One region of the Mesorhizobium sanjuanii genome, then DNA from elsewhere that is predicted to be linked to it. Evidence: riboswitches for the same ligand, from Rfam matches in the RefSeq annotation. Region 1 holds a riboswitch; each other region holds the start of a gene.

Region 1 (3,846 bases):
GAGCGCGGAAGATCGTCTCGGACGAAGGACCAGTTGAGGATCGTCACCGGGCCGGTAAGCATGCCCTTCATCGGCTTTGGCGTCAGCGACTGGGCATATCGCCACCAGTGTAGTGTCATCGGATTTTGTCGCGACACATCTCCAATGATGATCGGGGGTCGCACAAAGCGCGAGCCATAGCTCTGCACCCACCCGTGTTGCGTGAAGGCGAAGCCGCAGAGCTGCTCAGCGAAATACTGCACCATATCGTTGCGCTCGAATTCGCCGTGGACCAGCACGTCGAGTCCGATCTCTTCTTGCCAGCGAACGGCGGCTTCTATCTCTTTCTTCAGGAACGCCTCATAGTCGACGTAACTCAAATCGCCTTTGGCATGGGCTGCCCGCGCCTTGCGAACCTCGGCTGTTTGCGGGAAGGAGCCGATCGTCGTGGTGGGAAAGGAAGGCAAGCCAAACGTGTCGGCCTGAAGCTTGGAGCGCACGGCGAATGCGCTCTTCCGGCGCGTCATGCCGACCTTGATGCTGGCGACCCGGCCTTCGACGAGCGGATCATGCACCTTCGCGGATGTCGCGCGAACGGCGGCAGCCTCAGCCGACGCCTCCAGTTCGGCGGCGACCGCGTCCCGGCCTTCGGCCAGGGCACGGGCGAGCACGACCAGCTCGCCGGTCTTTTGCGCCGCGAAGGCGAGCCACGACTTCACATCCGCATCGAGTTCCGTCTCCATGTCCAGGTCGATCGGCACATGCAGCATCGAGCAGGATGGGGCGATCTCCACGCGGTCCAGCGGCCAGCCGGCGACGATCGGCTTGATGCGGTCAAGTATGGCAGGCAGGTTCGCACGCCAGACGTTGCGGCCGTCGATCAGTCCGAGCGAGAGCACAAGTTCCTTCTGCGCGAGCCGGCCGACGGTCTCCAACTGCTCTGGAGCGCGCACGAGATCGACGTGCAGTCCCGCCACGGGCAGAGAAATTGCGGTCTCGAGATTGTCTCCCAGCGATCCGAAATAGGTAGCGACCATGATCTTCAACTCCGGTGCTGCTTTTGACAGCCGGCAGTAGGCGAATTGGAGCGCATCCCGTTCATTGGGAACCAGATCGACCACGAGCGCCGGCTCATCGATCTGCACCCAATCGGCTCCCGCGAGCTTCAGCCTCCGCAGGAGCTCCTCGTAGACGGGCAGCAGCCGTGGCAGGAGCGCGATAGGGTTGAAACCTTCCTCAGGTGACTTCGCCAACTTGAGAAAAGTAACCGGTCCAAGCAGGACCGGGCGCGTGTGGATGCCGAGCGCCTTGGCCTCGAGGAAATGATCGACCGGTTTCGCCGACGAGAGGGCAAAGCTCTGATCGTCGGTAAGTTCCGGCACAATGTAGTGATAGTTGGTGTCGAACCATTTGGTCATTTCCATCGCGGCAAGGCCATGCCCGTTGGCCGCATGCTCGTCACCGGCATGTCCGCAATCAGCGGCCTGATCTTGGTTGCCGCGCGCCATTGCGAAATAGATATCGAGTGGGACCTCGCAGTCAGTCCAGGCGTATCGTGCCGGCACGGCGCCGACCATGGCAACGGTGTCGAGCACATGGTCATAAAGCGAGAAATCGTTGGAGGGGATTTTCGACACGCCGCGATCGTGCTGCTCCCTCCAGCTAGCGGCGCGTAGCGCCTTCGCCATCGCGAGCAGGTCGGCAGCGGGAGATTTTCCGGACCAGTAGCTTTCAAGCGCGAATTTCAGTTCCCGCCGTCGACCGATACGCGGCACGCCGAGCGTCGCCACAGGAATTCGTTGAGAGACAGTCATGCCATACCCCGATGGTTGGGGCGTGGGGACAAGGAACGCGCGAGCAGGCGGCACGAAGCCGGGCTACCGCGGCCACCGAGACACCCCGCCCGTGGACGTTGTTCGTCGTGGCAGGTCTCCTGGCTCGCGGGTCAAAGCCTCTGCCCGTCTTCCCGAGGCCGTTCGCCTCAGTGACACCAATGGGCTTGGCTCGCCGCTAACAGTTGCGGGGGCAGCGCCGGCATCGCACCGGCTTCCCTCTTAGCTCCGCTACGGCAGTGCCGCGCGGAGAACCACGACATGCGCACAATCACAGCCGCTTCGCTCCTTGTCAATACATATAACGAGATGTTTATGTGATGATGCGAATAATGCCCTTGTGCTGATCGGTCTCTTTCGCCCAAAGCTGCATACGATGCGGCCTCTCATCAGTGCAGGCTCGGAGAGGTCCTTGTCCCCATCGGCGACGCCGGATCAGATCGAGGTCGCCGGGCTCAAGGGCGTAAAGTCGGGCCAGGTTGTCACGGTCCGCCGGGAATCACAGTATTTGTACCCCGCTCGGCTTCGCTCAGCGTGCTTGCGCATTCCAGCGCGCTGATGACCATGGCCGGAAGCGGAAAGGAGAGGTGGCGCCTCAGGTCGGCGGGCTGGGGCTGGGCCGCCAGCGTCTCGAACAATTGCGCGGCGATCGCCTCGACCTGCTGCGCGAGCAGCTTCGCCCTGCGGTTGCTGAAGGCCGGCGCCACGATCGTGCGTAACCGGGCATGCTCGCCCCCTCGTGCGAGACCAGCCATCCCGGCGAACCGAGAATCACCGAATCCGGGGTGAATGCCGGACTCTCTAAGCGATGGAAGCGCGGAAGGTGACCGGCAGACGCTGCGGGCAGCGAATGACGTAAGACGGCATGTAGACGACGTCCTCCGCAGCGATGGTCAGCGCCAGATCCTCCAGCCGCCCGAACAGCGCGGGGAAGGCGCAGCGCAATTCCAGGCGCGCCAGCGCAGCGCCCAGGCAGGAATGCGGCCCCTCGCCGAATGACAAATGCGGGTTGTGCCGCCGGGTGACATCGAACCTGTCGGCGCCGGGACCGAAGGCCTTTTCGTCCCGGTTCGCCGCATGGAACGCCATCAGGACGGCATCGCCGCGGCGGACCATGCATCCGTCGATCTCCACGTCCTGGGTGGCATAGCGGAACGGCAGATTGGCCGCTGAGCTGCCCCAGCGCAGGATCTCCTCGATCGCCTGTGACCACGGAACTTGGCCGCTGCGCACCAAGTGCAGTTGCTGCGGATGCGTCAGCAATGCCAGCACGCCATTGCCGATGACGCCGGCGGTGGTCACGAAGCCCGCAGAGAGCACCATGAACAGCATGTCGATGAGCTCGGTGTCGGAAACGAGCTCGCCTTTGTCGCGGGCGACGATCAGGGCCGAAGCCAGATCATCGCCGAGCTGGCCCCGCTTGAGCGCGATAAGGCGACGGAAGAACTCCGGGATGCGCTGCCGCGTCTGTCGCACCTCTTCGGCTGTGGCGGAGGTGTTGGCCAGGCTGTAGGTGAGCGCGACGATCTCTTCACGCTGTTCGTCCGGCAAACCGAACAGTTCGGCAATCACGTTGGTGGGCAGCGGAACGGCGAACTCGCAAATCAGATCGGCACTGCCGCCGCGCTGCGCCATCTCGGCCAGGAGTCGATCGACGCATTGTTCGATCCGTGGCGCCAGCAAGGCGATACGACTGGGCGCGAAGCTGCTGGACAGCAGGCCGCGCAAGCGACGGTGATCGGCGCCGTGCGCCGTGGTCATGTTGTCCACTTTGCATATCCCGATCAGCGGATGATCCTCGGGAATCTCGCCGTCCTGCAGCGCCCGCCACTGTCGCCAGTCCTTGTTGAAACGGTGGTCGGAAAGCATCTGCCTGATCGTCTGGTGACGGCCTGCCGCCCAGGCCACCACACCGCCTGGCAGCGACACTCGCGCCATCCCCCCCTGCTGCAGAATCGCAGAAGAAAGACGATCAAGTTGCGTGGGAGCGGCCGGCACACCGATCACGTCGCAATGATCGTTTTCTACGCGCATG
Region 2 (3,846 bases), on a different contig from region 1:
CTGCACCAGCGCCCTCATGTTCTCCGGGCCGCCCTCGCGGAAATGGCCGAGGAGGCCATCCAACTCCTCGCGCGGCAGCGTCGAGCCTTCGATCAGCCGCGGATCCTCGTCGTGGCTCTCGCCGGGCAGCAGCGCCAGCTTGATGCCGCGTGCGCGCGCAATCGTGGCAAGCTGGTCACAGCCATAGCGCCACCAGTCGTAGCCGCCGAGGATGCGGACGAGGATGACCTTGGCGTGGCGGGCGACGCTGTCGATCCAGAGATCGACGGACATCGGATGACGCAGATCGCGAAGCGCCGCCAGCCGCATCGAGGGCAGGCGTGCCGCATCCGCCTTCCAGCCCGCCGCCAGCCCGGCCAGATCGCTGTCGGTGAAGGACAGGGCCACGACATCCGCAGGCGTCTGCCTGAGATCGACAGGCTCGGCGAGATCGTCGAGCGAGGCGGATGTTGTGGTGAGGATGTGCATCGCGGTTTGTGCTTTGCCTCAGCCAGCGAGGATACGTTCGATCGCCGGGCGGTTCAGCCCCTTCAAGCCAATGACGACGAGGCGCGAGCGGCGGTCGTCCTCGGCCGTCCAGGCGCGGTCGTAATAGTGATTGACGCGCGGGCCGACGGCCTGCAGCAGCAGCCGCATCGGTTTGCCGCCGACCTCGACGAAGCCCTTCACGCGCAAAACGTTCTCTTCCTCAGCCGCGGTGGCGACGCGTTTTGCCAGTTCGTCCGGGTTGGAGACGGAGGCGATGTCGATGACGAAGGAGTCAAAATCGTCATGCTCGTGGTCGAGCTCATCGTCGTGATGGGTCTTGCGGTTTTCGATGTCGTCCTCGACGGCGAGGCCGAGACCGAGCAGCACCGAGGGATCGACCTTGCCTTGCGATGTCGGCACGATCTTCACGGCACGCGCGACATGCTCGCCGATGATGGCATTGGCGCGGGCCGAGCCGGCGGCATCCATCAAGTCGCTCTTCGACAATATGATCAGGTCGGCGCAGGCAAGCTGATCCTCGAACACTTCTTCCACAGGATCATCGTGATCGAGCGTCTCGTCCTGAGCGCGCTGCGCCTGCAGGGCGTCCATGTCGTTGGCGACGCGACCTTCGGCCAGCGCCGGGCCGTCGACCACGGCGATGACGCCGTCGACCGTCACCCGGCTTCTCACCGACGGCCACTGGAAGGCCTGGACGAGTGGCTTTGGGAGCGCGAGGCCGGAGGTTTCGATCAGGATATGGTCGACCTTCGGCGTCCGCGACAGGATCTGGTCGAGCGCCGGGACGAAATCGTCGGCGACGGTGCAGCAGATGCAGCCATTGGCCAGCTCGACGATGTTCTCCTCCGGGCAGGTGTCGATGCCGCAACCTTTCAAGATCTCGCCGTCGATGCCGATATCGCCGAATTCGTTGACGATAATGGCGAGCCGCTTGCCTCCGGCGTTTTCAAGCAGATGGCGGATCAGCGTCGTCTTGCCGGCGCCGAGAAAGCCGGTGACGACGGTGCAGGGAACGCGGGAGACGGAACCAGTCATGATCAGTCCTTCAGGAGGTCGAGGGGAGGGATGCGGGCCACGAGGCCGCGCTTCAGGCTGTCGGGGCGACCGCGCCAGGGGATGAGACCGTCGGTCGAGGTGGCGAAGAGCTTCGCGCCGGTGACGAGATCGGCGCCGCTGGTGGGAGTCAGGTCGCCGAAGACGTAGCTCCAGCAGCCGTCACGAAGGATCGCTGCGCTGAGCCGTCGCTTGCAATTGCCGAGGCATTCGACGGTGCGGATGCGGATTTTTTCGCCAGAGGCGGCCTGACGCGTGTCATCGGCGAGCAGCGCGCCGGCGCGGGGATGGGCATCGGAGCCGGCCTCATTGCGACAGGAAGAGCAGACGATGACGGTGACGCCGGCCAGGGAATCGTCCCCGCCGGGCAATATGTCCGCTGTCTCAGCCGAAAAACTGCTGTCGCGTTCCAAATCAGGCTCCTTGCCCGGAAAACCCGCCAGGCGATCGGATTCTTGTCTCTCAGACGGCAGGTCTCCTGGCTCGCGGGTCATCGCCTTTGTGCCGCCTTCCCGGGAACATCCCAGTGGTTTTCGGCCTTGGCTCGTCGCTTACAGTTGCGGGGACAGCCGCGGATTTGAAACCGAGATTTCGCACCGCATTCCCTCTTGGCTCCTCCCTTTGCCGAGAGGAGACCGTCTGAACCGGATTTAGGCTTTTGCGGGCAGCGGTGTCAACGTGAGCTTACGACACTGCGATGTCGACAAGCGCCGGACCCAGATCCCCGGCTGGTGTCACCTCGATGCGTTCGAGGCCAAGCCAGCCCTGCATCTGCTTCAGCTCCTCGACCAGCGCGGCCGGCGTTTCGGCGGGCGCGCTGGGCTCCGCATAGGCGGCATGGACGCGCAGGACGCTTGCCGGGCGGTCGGCCTTGAGGTCGATGCGTGCCACGATCCTGTCGCCAAGCAGGAACGGCAGGACGTAATAGCCGTATTGGCGCTTTTCGGCCGGCGTGTAGATTTCGATGCGGTAGCGGAAGTCGAACAGTCTTTCGGTGCGCGAGCGCTCGAAGACGACCGGATCGAACGGCGCCAGCAAGGCGCGGGCCTCGATTTTTCGCGGCAAGCGGGCGTCCTTATGAAGGTAAGCCGGCTTGCTCCAGCCTTCGACGCGCACCGGCAATAGCTCGCCCGTTTCGACCAGTTCCTCGATCCGACCCTTGATGTCGGCCGGCGACAGGCGGAAATAGTCGCGCAGGTCACCTGCGGTCGCCACGCCATGGGCACGGGCGGAGATGCGCAGCAATTCGCGATGCGCGTCCTCGGCAGTTGGCACTGGCAGGGCGAGCACGGCGGGCGGCAGCACGCGTTCGGGCAGATCATAGAAGCGTTCGAAGCCGCGGCGATGCGCCGTGGTGATGCGGCCGGCCCAGAACAGCCATTCGAAGGCGTGCTTGGCGTGGCTCCAGCCCCACCAGCCGCCCGAGCCTTTCTGGCCCTCCAATGCAGAAGCGGCGATCGGGCCGCGTTCGGCGACCTCGCGGTAGATATCTTCGATATAGGCGGCATGCTCGCGGCCCCATTTGGCGAGGCCCAGATACATTTCGTCGCCGCGCTCGGCCCGCTGCATGCGCCAGCGCATCAGCGGGTATGTCTCGACCGGCAGGAACGAGGCCTCATGCGCCCAATATTCGAACACCGTGCGCTTGCGGGTGACAGCGGCGTTGTCGAGCAGGGACAGGGGGTAGGGACCGAGGCGGGAGTAGAGCGGCATATAGTGGGCGCGCACCACCGCGCTGACGGAATCGATCTGCAGCAGGCCGGTGCGCGCCAGCACGCGAGCCAGGTGGCGGCGGTCCGGCGTGGCGCCCGGCCTCGGATCGGTAAAACCCTGTGCGGCGAGTGCGATGCGCCTGGCCATGCCGAGCGAGATCTTTTCCTTCATGCTGACGGCGCCCTGATGGTGTTCAAGCGAGGCAAGAACCGATGATTCCCGACCATGCTAGCAGGGATTTGGCGGGATATATGTCAGGAGAGAAAAGTGGAGTAAAAAGTGAAGGAAATCAAACAGGAGCGGATCGGACCAGTTTTTCGGGATGTGCCGTCCAGCACCGTGTTTTGAACAAGGTTTGACTTGCTTCGCCGAAAGCGCTGCGCTAACCCTCGCCGCGTTGCAGCATAGAGCCCCTAAAACGGTTCAGTGGTTAAACTGTCACGCTTCCGCAATACGGTTCCGTGCTGTAATCAAAGTGGATTGGCAACGGAAAGCCGCAGCATGAACGCACTTCTGAGTTCGTACCTGCCCATCGTCCTGTTCATCGGCGTGGCACTGGTCGTCGGTCTGGCGCTGATCGTGGCGCCGTTC
Region 3 (3,846 bases), on a different contig from region 1:
CGGCGAGGTCGTTGCGCGTCACGGTCTGCAGCAACGCGCCGACGACGCCGAGGCCGGCGCCCACCGCGATCGCCAGCAGCGTGCGCGGCAGCCTGAGGTCGACGACGATCTTGCCGACCGGTCCAGAGACCGGATGCGTGTCCAGTCCGGCCGTATGCGCCAGCGCGCCAACGACGTCCGCCAGCGAGATCACCGTCGAGCCATAGGCGATCGACAACAGCGCAAGAACGGCCATTGCTGCCGCTCCCGCAATTACGAAAAGTCCGAATGCCTTGTGGCGCAAACTCAGAACGCTTCCGGATGCATAGCCCTGGCGATCTTGGCGATCGCCTCGACATTGGCGGGTCCGGGCGTCAGTTCGGCATAGCGCAGCGCCACGAAGCGCTCGTTCTTGACCGCGTCGGTTTCCTTCATCGCCGGGTGGGCCTTCAGGAAATCAAGCAGTTTCCTGTAGCCGGCACCGTCCTGGTAATCGAGCAGGATCAGGAATTGCGGATTGCGTGACGCCACCGTCTCCCAATCCGTATTGCCCCAGCTTGTCTCCATGTCGGCCATGATGTTGTCGCCGCCGGCAGCAGCGATCATGGCGCTCGGGATCGCGAACTTGCCCGCGGTGAAGGGTTTGTCTTCGCCGGAATCATAGAGGAAGACGCGCGTGCCCTTGCGGTCGCCGACCTTCGCGGTGATCTGCGCGAGTTGCGCCTTCCAGCTCGAAACAAGCTTTTGCGCCTCGGCCTCCTTGCCGAAGATCTTGCCCAGCTTTTCGACGTCGCCATAGAGCAGGTCCATCGAGGCGGCGGCCCGGTTCTTGTCGAGATGGACGCAGCTTTCCGTCAGCACCAGCGTCTTGATGCCGTGCGGGGCGAGCGTGTCGGGCGTCACCTCGCCGCCCGGCTTCATGCCGTAATACCAGCCGGCGAAGAAGAAATCGGGCTGGACGGCTACGAGGTTTTCCAGCGTCGGGTATTTTGGCGCCAGCTCCGGGATCGAGCCTTGCTCGGCCTTGAATTCAGGGCCAACCTTGTACCAGCCGGTGATGCCGGTCAGGCCGACGATCGAGGGCTGCAGCTTCAGCGCGAAGGCCATCTCTGCCATGTTGAGATCCTGGATGACGGCGCGCCTGGGCGGCGCGTCGAAGGTCAGCGGCTTGCCGCAACTGTCGACAGTGACCGGAAAGGCGAAGGCCGCCGAGGCCAGCAGCGAAAAGGCAAGCGAGAGGACGAAGCGCTTCACGGGGTATTGCTCCTTGGGTTCAGGGAAATTTGTCCGGATGGCGAGGACGCACGGTTGGGAACGTCGAAGACGGTAAGCTCGCGGTCTTCGGTCGGGTGGCGCAGGCGGAACACATCGATGCCGAACACGTCGCGGATCAACTCTTGGGTCAGTGCGTCGTGCGGTGCGGCCAGCACTTGCAGCCGGGCGTTGTTCATCATCGCAACCCTGGTGGCGAAGGGCGCCACCAGGGCGAGATCGTGCAGCACCGCCACTACGGTCATGCCGAAACCGGCGACCAGTTCGAGAAGCTCGCCGCGAGCACGCGGATCGAGGTGGTTGGTCGGCTCGTCGAGGAACAGGATTCTTGGCTCCTGGGCGATGGCGCGGGCCAGTTGGGCGCGCTGGCGCTCGCCGCCTGAGAGCTCGCCGATGGTGCGGCCAAGCAGCGGCAGCAGGCCCGTTGTGCGCAGCGCCTCGACGACGATGTCGCGCTCTTCCAGCCTGCGTCTGAAGCCGGCATGCGGAACACGGCCAAGTTCGACATAGTCGATCAAGGCGAGCCTGGGATCGGGCTGGTCGGTCTGGCCGACGACCGCCATGCCAAGCGCCCGCTCGGCCGGCGTGATCCTGTCGAGACGGCGCCCCGACAGACGCACCTCACCGGCACTCGGCGGCAGTGCGCCGCACAGCATGCGCAAAAGCGTGGTCTTGCCGGCGCCATTGGGGCCGATAATGGCCAGACGCTCGCCCGCCGACACGGAAAGGCTCACGCCATCAACCAGGTTCCGGCCATTCGCTGTCGCGGTCACGTCGCGGGCTTCGAGAAGGAGCGCGCTCACCGGTGGCGCCCCATTGGATCGCGCGGACCCGGCGTACGGGTCGGAACCCCGCCGGTTGGATCGCGGCGAAGCAAGCACAAAATGGTGCAGTGGATGGTCTCTGAGACGCTCACCTTCCGTCACTTTCTCAACTGGCGACGGAAGGAAGCTCAGCCGATCGGACGACAGACCGATGGCTTACGTCTCCTCCCGGCACACCCCGTCCGGTCAACTCAGCTGATGGCAGGTCTCCTGGCTCGCGGGTCTCGGCTTCATCCTGCCTTCCCAGCCTTGCCGGCCAGTGGCATTCTGCGGATGTTGCTCGCCGCTTACAGTTGCGGGGGCAGCCACGGCCTCGACCCGAAAGCAGGTCTCACCGTGTTCCCTTTTCACCCCTCGCCTTTCGACTCGGGGAACCATCGTCCTTTCAGCCTAGATTTTCCCCGACCGCGCCGCAACGGTTTTTGATTGCGCTTGCAGGCATCGGAACATCGTATGTAATAATATTACATAACAAACATCGGCTTGTGCTGTCAACCGGTCGGCCAAACGTTCTCGTTTCGATTTTTCTCGATGAAAGGTCCGCCGCGGGCAGGCGCCCGACCGCGGGAAGCCCGCTATAGCTCCAGGTTCCAGTTCTGGCCGACCAGATCCTTGCCGAAGGAATGGTGGCGTTCCTCCTCGGCAAGCTTGAAGCCCGCCGCCTCATAGATGCGGCGTGCCGAGACGAGAATGTCGTTGGTCCACAAGGTCAGCGTTCTGTAGCCCTTGGCGCGGGCAAAGCCGATGCATTCCTCGACCAGCCGCTTGCCGATGCCGAGGCCGCGCGCCGAAGGTTCGACATAGAGCAGGCGCAGCTTCGCCACCTCATCCGACTTGCGCACGAGAAAGACCGAGCCGACCACCTCGCCTTCCCGTTCGGCGATCCAGCTGCGCTCCCATTTCGGATCGAAGGATTTCACGAAAGCGCCGAGGATCTCGGCGACCAGCGCCTCATAGGTTTCGTCCCAGCCATAATCCTGCGCGTAGATGAGACCCTGGCGGCGCACGATCCAGCCGACATCGCCGACCTGCAAGGGTCGCAGCAGATAGGGCACCTTCGGCTCGGCACTGTCGCCGCCCAGCAGGCGCTGCACCGTCTGCATGGCCTTGACCAGCCTGTCCTGGTCCGATGCCGCCAACCGATCGAGCAAGGCGGCCACCTGATCGTGCGAATCCCGGTTCAGCGGCGCGAAGGCCCGCCGCCCGGCCGGTGTCAGTGCGATCGACGAACGCCGCGCATCGGCTTCTATCGCGGCGCGCTCCACTAGGCCGCGTTCCTCGAACTTCTTCAGCAGCCGGCTGAGATAGCCGGGATCGAGGCCGAGATCGCGCGCAAGATCGGTGGCGGTCAGGCCATCGCGATGCGCCAGTTCGTAAAGCACCCGTGCCTCGGTCAGCGAGAAGGCGCTTTTCAGCCACCCTTCATCGAGCAGCCCGATCTGACGGGTGTAGAAGCGATTGAAGGCCCGCACCGCATCGATCCGTTCGTTGCCGGAGTAATGATGAATCGTCATGGGATCCTCCTGTCCGCACAGGATCAATCAATTATTTGACCTAGTCAAGTATCTGGGGACGGGGCCAGAACATCGCGATGTGGACGATTATCTTAATTGCCGGATCAGCCCCTCGAAACCATCGGCCAGATGAGCGGCGCCGGCCGCAAACATTTTCACGAGGTTTTTCGGCCGGCCAGGGGTCTTGTTGGCATCCAGCAGCACGGCCCTGCCCTCATGCATGACGAAATCGAACTTGCCGTAGTCGAAGCCAAGCT

What was found. Region 1 has a riboswitch for cobalamin ahead of metE (5-methyltetrahydropteroyltriglutamate--homocysteine S-methyltransferase). Riboswitches for the same ligand answer to the same signal wherever they lie in the genome.
Region 2: another riboswitch for cobalamin. It lies ahead of CN311_RS16730 (DUF1636 family protein); the one in region 1 lies ahead of metE (5-methyltetrahydropteroyltriglutamate--homocysteine S-methyltransferase).
Region 3: another riboswitch for cobalamin. It lies ahead of CN311_RS23780 (ABC transporter ATP-binding protein); the one in region 1 lies ahead of metE (5-methyltetrahydropteroyltriglutamate--homocysteine S-methyltransferase).

Annotation. Positions count from the first base shown of each region.
Region 1 is NZ_NWQG01000013.1:75,182-79,027, forward strand. It holds gene metE (5-methyltetrahydropteroyltriglutamate--homocysteine S-methyltransferase) at 1-1,769, opposite strand, end outside; cobalamin riboswitch at 1,886-2,085, opposite strand; partial or broken gene CN311_RS03195 (cytochrome P450) at 2,360-2,604, opposite strand; gene CN311_RS03200 (cytochrome P450 family protein) at 2,613-3,845, opposite strand.
Region 2 is NZ_NWQG01000103.1:16,763-20,608, reverse strand. It holds partial or broken gene CN311_RS16740 (cobaltochelatase subunit CobN) at 1-468, opposite strand, end outside; gene cobW (cobalamin biosynthesis protein CobW) at 487-1,524, opposite strand; gene CN311_RS16730 (DUF1636 family protein) at 1,527-1,955, opposite strand; cobalamin riboswitch at 1,994-2,197, opposite strand; gene CN311_RS16725 (winged helix-turn-helix domain-containing protein) at 2,227-3,426, opposite strand; gene CN311_RS16720 (NADH-quinone oxidoreductase subunit A) at 3,757-3,846, shown strand, end outside.
Region 3 is NZ_NWQG01000175.1:2,400-6,245, reverse strand. It holds gene CN311_RS23790 (FecCD family ABC transporter permease) at 1-235, opposite strand, end outside; gene CN311_RS23785 (ABC transporter substrate-binding protein) at 286-1,233, opposite strand; gene CN311_RS23780 (ABC transporter ATP-binding protein) at 1,230-2,054, opposite strand; cobalamin riboswitch at 2,259-2,469, opposite strand; gene CN311_RS23775 (bifunctional helix-turn-helix transcriptional regulator/GNAT family N-acetyltransferase) at 2,651-3,589, opposite strand; gene CN311_RS23770 (ATP-grasp domain-containing protein) at 3,677-3,846, opposite strand, start outside.